DNA from 3 places in the Chryseobacterium cucumeris genome. Region 2 is predicted to be linked to each of the others. Evidence: riboswitches for the same ligand, from Rfam matches in the RefSeq annotation. Region 2 holds a riboswitch; each other region holds the start of a gene.
The links. A riboswitch is a leader RNA that binds a small molecule or an ion and turns the genes downstream of it on or off. The one in region 2 is predicted to bind thiamine pyrophosphate.
Positions count from the first base shown of each region.

Region 1: linked by a shared signal. The riboswitch ahead of JNG87_RS17395 (TonB-dependent receptor) and the one ahead of pnuC (nicotinamide riboside transporter PnuC) in region 2 are both predicted to bind thiamine pyrophosphate.
Region 3: linked by a shared signal. The riboswitch ahead of thiS (sulfur carrier protein ThiS) and the one ahead of pnuC (nicotinamide riboside transporter PnuC) in region 2 are both predicted to bind thiamine pyrophosphate.

Region 1 covers NZ_CP068760.1:3,892,699-3,894,969, reverse strand. The annotation lists gene JNG87_RS17400 (WG repeat-containing protein) at 61-831, shown strand; TPP riboswitch at 1,029-1,120, shown strand; gene JNG87_RS17395 (TonB-dependent receptor) at 1,222-2,271, shown strand, end outside.
Region 2 covers NZ_CP068760.1:1,295,673-1,297,943, reverse strand. The annotation lists gene JNG87_RS05835 (DUF4142 domain-containing protein) at 1-500, shown strand, start outside; gene JNG87_RS05830 (PA2169 family four-helix-bundle protein) at 623-1,084, opposite strand; TPP riboswitch at 1,207-1,315, shown strand; gene pnuC (nicotinamide riboside transporter PnuC) at 1,341-1,937, shown strand; gene JNG87_RS05820 (hypothetical protein) at 1,924-2,271, shown strand, end outside.
Region 3 covers NZ_CP068760.1:3,917,201-3,919,471, reverse strand. The annotation lists gene JNG87_RS17490 (RluA family pseudouridine synthase) at 1-320, shown strand, start outside; gene JNG87_RS17485 (hypothetical protein) at 339-1,181, shown strand; TPP riboswitch at 1,287-1,383, shown strand; gene thiS (sulfur carrier protein ThiS) at 1,441-1,647, shown strand; gene thiC (phosphomethylpyrimidine synthase ThiC) at 1,672-2,271, shown strand, end outside.

The DNA.
Region 1 (2,271 bases), 2.2 Mb from region 2:
TATAAATATGAATTTTATAATATCTATTTTTGGTCGTATTTTTGTAATCAAATGGAGAATATGAAAAATATCCTGAATGTTTTATGTGTTTTTATTTCGATTTTCGTTTTCTCGCAGACCAAATCTGTGAAGAAAATTCCTGTGAAAAAAAGAACAAAAAGCACGGTTAAAAAAGCAGCTTCAGCCAGCAAACCTAATGCTGATCTGGTAGTGATCAATAAAGATCTTCCTGTTTTGATTCCTAAGAAAAAAGGAGATCAGTTCGGGTATGTCAATCAGAACGGGAAATTTATTATTCAGCCGGAATATCATATTGCCGTATTTTTTTATGAAGACTGCAACCTTCTGAATTCTCCTAATGAAAAAGTGAGAAAATTTGGAACAAAAGACTATGCTACGGTGGAGAAAAATATGATTTCTTACCGCATAGATAAGTCTGGTAAGAGAGTCTATCAGTTCAAAGATACCGATTTTGGAAAATGTAAATTTGAAGAATATAAACAACAATTATTCCAGGCGTATATCCTTAATGGTTTTTATGGAATCATTGAAAAATCAAAATTTGTAAATGCCGCCGACTACAGACAGTATCAGATCTATCCACAATATCAGTATCTTTTTATTCTTGAGGGTGATGATGTTGCGAATCCGATGATTGTTGCCTCCAATAATGATAAATTCGGTATTATTGATGTTAACAATAAAGTGATTATTCCGTTTGAATATTCCAATATTAAAAGAAACTTCAGCTGGAAACTGGGTAAAATGTTTGAAGTGACAAAAGACGGCTCAAATTACTATTATATCGATGCCAACAACAAAACTTACTAAATAATTATAAATGATGAATGATGAATGATGAATGATGAATGATGAATGATGAATGATTCATTTGATAACTCCTATTTTTCGTAGTATTTTTCAATTACGTAACCCGCAACCTAACAACCCACATCTCGCACCTCGCAACCCACTATCCCGCATCTCGAAACCCAAATTCCAATTCATATATTTTTTGTAATTTTGCAACTGAAATAAAGGGGTGCTTTAACAGGCTGAGATTATACCCAATGAACCTGGAACAGGTAATGCTGTTTAGGGAATTGAAAATGTACCAATGAAACAGTATAACAATATACCAATTGCTAGACTGTTAAATTAATAAAATTGTTACATTATTGCTCAACCCCTTTTATTCATTAAATGTTAAAGATTTATAGAATGAAAGGATTATTTTTTTTAGGACTTACCGTAGGAGCTGCGGCTTTTATACAGGCTCAGAATAAAGATTCCCTAAAGGTGAGGGAAATTGAAGCAGTCAACTTTACCAAAAGGCTTCCGGTAGCAAAGGAAATCGTCAATGTACAGAAAGATCTGGACAGTAAGAATCTGGGACAGGATCTTCCTATTCTTTTGAAAAACCAAACTTCCATTATTTCGACGTCAGATGCCGGAAACGGGGTAGGATATACCGGTTTCAGAATCCGTGGAGTTTCAGGAAGTGCCATCAATGTTATGATGAACGGTGTTCCATACAACGACTCTGAAAGCCAGGGAACCTTTTTTGTCAACGTTCCGGATTTGACAAGTTCTGCCTCACAGATTGTCATTCAGAGGGGAGTAGGAACTTCCAATAACGGGGTTTCTGCCTTCGGAGCAAGTATTAACGTACTTTCTAAGGATCCTGAAGAGAAATTTTATTTTAAAACGGATGACAGCTACGGTTCATTTAATACTTACAAATATTCAGCAGAAATAGGTTCCGGGAAATTCTGGAAAAACCGACTTTCTGTGATGGGAAGATATACTCATATTCATTCTGACGGATACATCGACAGAGCTTCATCCAACTTACATTCTTATAATTTCACTGCTTTATTTGAAGAAGGAAATACGAAATTACGTTTAATGGCTTTTGGTGGAAAAGAGAAAACGTATCAGGCATGGAACGGGATTGACCGTAAAACCTGGGAGACTGATCCCAAATTCAATATTTCAGGGGCCATTTACGATGCCAGTTGGGAGAATATTGTAAGTTTCTATGATAATGAAACGGATAACTACAGACAGAATCATTATCAGTTGCTGTGGGAACAGAAGTTCAGCGACCGCTGGAATCTTGAAACCACATTTCACTATACAAAAGGAAAAGGATATTACGAAAATTACAAGCAGGGAGATCCGTTTTCAAGATATAACCTTCCCAATATAACAGAAGGAGGACAAACGATAAAATATTCAGACTTTATCAGAAAAAAATGGCTGAATAAT
Region 2 (2,271 bases):
CAGAATCCGGGATGACGGTAAGCGACTCCACCAAAATGTCAGACACCAAAGATCAGAAAAGTACTCTCAGCGATCAGGACAAAAAGTTTGCGGATGCTGCAGCCATAGGAGGACTGATGGAGGTAATGATGGGAAAACTGGCCGCAACAAACGCTGAAAACTCAGTGGTAAAATCTTTGGGAGCAATGATGGTAACCGATCATTCCAAAGCGAACGACGAGCTTAAGAATTGGGCATCAGGAATAGGGTATACCTTACCCACAAGTCTGGATGCCGAAAAGCAGAAGATGTATGATGACCTGAAAGCTAAGAAAGGTAAAGACTTTGACAAAAAATATACAGATTTAATGGTCAGTGACCACAAGGAAGATGTAGAAGCATTCAAAAAAGAGGTGTCAGAAGGAACAGAAGCCTCATTAAAATCTTTCGCAGCGAAAACCCTTCCGACACTTGAACATCATTTGCAGGAATCGGAAAAAGCTAAAAATGTGGTCAAATAATATTGAGTTTTTATGACCTGCATCATAAGTATGAGCATACAATATTTAATAATTTTGAATTGATTAAATATTATTTTGTTCTTGATTATAGTAAGCTCCTCTTTTTAAGAGGAGTTTTTTGATTATTCTTTCTTTTTATATTCTTCAATTTTCTTGAATTGTCTGTAAGAATCTTTAAGGATACGAAGCTGTTCAGACACAATCTCAGTACTTTTTGGGCTGAGCTCACCTGTGTCCAGGGCATTTTGATAAGCTTCAATAGCTGCTTTTTCGCCAAATACCACATTTTCTAATGTAGATTCTATGAGATTTCCCATGGTAAAAGAATTTTTAATGTCAATCCAAGTTCTGTGAACAGCTCCTGCCATGGACGTTGAGTCCTCCGGAGTGCCTTGCTTTTCTGTGATGAGGTTGATCAGTTCATTTTTCATGATTTTCGACTGCGAAATCATATGTTCGTACTCATCTTTTACATCCGGATACATTTCCCATACTTTTCCCTCAACTTTTTCAAAGCCTTCCTTTCTGTCGTTGGTAATGTGTAGTAAGTCATTAAGTACTGATATTTCCTGCTGATGATCCATAATATAATTTTTAAAGTGAGCTATAAAATTAAAACTTACCTGACGGACTCTTTATAATCCTGATCATATCTCAAAAATAATAGGCTAAAGTCCTTTCTTTTTTCAACAAAAAGCTGCACCTTTGCCCAACAATGGGGTGCTACAGATAACGGTGGCTGAGATGATACCCAGGAATGTATTTCCACACCTGATCCGGATAATGCCGGCGTAGGGATTGCTTACTGATCATCTCATCATTTGATTTCTAATAATTAATATGATGCAGGACATTTTAAAACAAATTACCTTACCGGAATGGTTCGGAGTATTATTTTCAGTAATCCAGGTTTTACTGGCCCGTAAAAACAATGTCAACAACTATCTTTTCGGAATTGCAGGTATTCTGCTTACGCTGTATGTGATGCTTACTTCCAAGCTGTACGCTGAATTTACCTTAAATCTTTATTATCTGATCATGAGCATCTATGGATGGTTATATTGGAAATTCGGAAAGCAGAAATCAGAAATGGAAATCTCTGTTACCACCACCACAGAAAAATGGATTACGGGAGGAATTGTTCTGGGAACTTTTATCTTATTCTGGTCTTTTCTGACCCATTTTACAGACTCGGATGTTCCTATCTGGGATTCTCTGGTGAGTGCTTTTGCCTGGGCGGGAATGTGGCTGATGGCGAGACGGAAAATTGAAAACTGGGTGATACTCAATGTCAGTAATATCATTTCTATTCCTTTAATGATTCATAAAGAATTGTATCTCTATGCTGTTTTGATGTCATTCTTATTTTTAGTAGCCATTTCCGGATATATAGAGTGGCAAAAAATTATTAAATCGAAAGCTAATGCTGAGTACTAAAGAGATCAGACGGGAACTTCATGGAGCCCCTGTAATTTCTGATAAAGTAATGCAGCATATTCGTGAAGAAGAACTGCTTAAAATATGGGTCCCCAAAAAATATGGAGGACTCGGCTATCGTTTTGAAGAAGGACTTAACGCCTTATTTGGCTGTGCAGAAACCGATGGAAGCTTTGGCTGGATGCTGACACTTTGTGCCGGTGCCAATTACTTTTCCAGAAATATCAAGCCTGAAATTGCTCAGTTACTCTTCACTCATTCTGAAACCTGCTTTGGAGGAAGCGGAATGGTTGGCGGGACGGCAGAAAAACAGGATGACAGCACTTATCTGATC
Region 3 (2,271 bases), 2.2 Mb from region 2:
CTATTGTTTTCCCAAAGGCTACGGAAGGAGCCAAAGAAGCAATCCTGACGTATCATGTGATCAAAACATTAGACAATTATTTGTTGCTGGAAATTGATCTTGAGACCGGAAGGCATCACCAGATCAGGGCTCAGCTGTCTAAAACAGGCGTCCCGATTAAAGGAGACTTAAAATATGGAGCATCTCGCTCTAATCCGGATGGAGGTATTAATCTTCACGCCAGAAAACTGGAATTTATTCATCCGGTTACTAAAGAAAACATAGAAATCATAGCTCCTGTTCCGCAGAATGATGCGATCTGGAGAGCTTGTGAAGAATAAACATATCATAACTATAACATGAAACTCAAATCACTTTTATTAGCCACATTGCTGGTTATGACATCTTGTTCAGACAATGATGACTTGCCGCTTGATAATTCACAACAGACAATTACTGAAAATACAAGTAAAATATCATGGAATTATCCTGTTTTGTCACCTGTCTTTAATGGGTTGGAACAAAATTATATGTTCGAATATGATGCTCAGGGAAGGATTATAAAAAAGATAGGAGGCAAGCTGGAACATTCCGGAGGTACGGGATTTCCTTATTCTTATTCAAAATCTGTCTATACAATGGTAACATATACAGGAAATACTGCAATTATGAGAAATTATAGCTCTGATCCTGGTTTCACTGTTCAGTTGAAGGAAAGACGGTTTGAATTTGATAATCAAGGTAGAGTTATTAAAGCAGTTATTCCAGAGGTCTATAATTCATATATGGATAAGTATTTGACCTATACTTATGATGCTTCAGGAAAGTTAACTGAGATTTTAACTGAATATCCAAATATTCCGTATGATCCAACTGATCCGCAAGATTATATTTTGACTTACGTAGAAAAGTTTATTTATAACACCTCAGGAAATCTAGAAAAGGCAATTAAAACCGAAAAGCATAATAATATTGATGCTTATATTACGAATGAAATTACATTGGATAATTTTGATTCTGCACAAAATCCATTTAAGAATTTGGGTATTTTTGAAGAGTATTTCTACTTTTCATTATCAAAAAATAATCCTCAGAGAAAAATTTCAAAAGAATTTAAACCTTATAGCTCCGAATTTTTTCTAAGCCAATCAAATTGGACTAATCAATATAATTCTGATGGAAGGCTGAAGCTTTTTTACTAAAGAACTATTTAAAATAAAATTGAAGACCGTCTGAAAATTGAGATGGTCTTTTTTCTTTAAAGTCATTTAAGATTTTGCTTATTCTAAAAAAATGTCTAACTTCGTTCCAAACTTTAGGGGTGTCTGTTGCCAACAGACTGAGACTTTACCCTTTGAACCTGATCTGGATCATACCAGCGTAGGGAAAAGTAGATGACTTTTGCTGTACATTCTATTGTACAATAATGGCCATTCCTAAAGTATATTTAATTTATTAGGAATGGAACTTATAATCAACCACACCCGAAAAACATTTGATGTACTTCCTGCCAACCTGGAAGCATTACTGGCTATTGAGTTACCCGGAAAGAAAAAAGGTATTGCTGTAGCGCTCAACAACCGAATTATTCCGCTGTCAGTCTGGGCGGAAACCATCCTCAATAACAACGATTCAGTGTTAATCATCACTGCCACTCAGGGCGGTTAATTCTCATATTTAATACCAATACTTATGGCTCACTCCATTACATGTTCGCCATTTCCGAACTCAAAGAAAATCTATGTTGAAGGAAAATTACACCCTATCAATGTAGCCATGCGTGAAATACAGCTTAGCCCAACCAAACTGACCAATGGCGGCTTTGAACACAATGCTCCGGTAACCATTTATGACACTTCGGGGCCTTATACCGATGAAAATGCAGTCATTGACATTCAGAAAGGACTTCCAAGAATCAGAGAACAATGGATTCTGGATAGAAATGATGTGAATATTCTGGAAGGGATTACCTCAGAATACGGAAAAGCGCGTTTGGCAGATCCTCGTCTTGATGAATTGAGGTTTTCCTATGATCATAAGCCTAAAGTAGCACAGGAAGGAAAAGAAATTACACAGCTTTACTATGCCAAGCAGGGAATCATTACTCCGGAAATGGAGTATGTGGCGATCAGGGAAAACCAGAGAATAGAACAGCTTGAATCCGTATCAAAAGAAATGGCATTTCAGCATCCGGGCCACAGTTTTGGAGCGAATACTCCTAAAAGTAAAATCACCCCGGAATTTGTAAGAGACGAAATTGCTGCCGGAAGAGCTATTATTCCCAATAACATC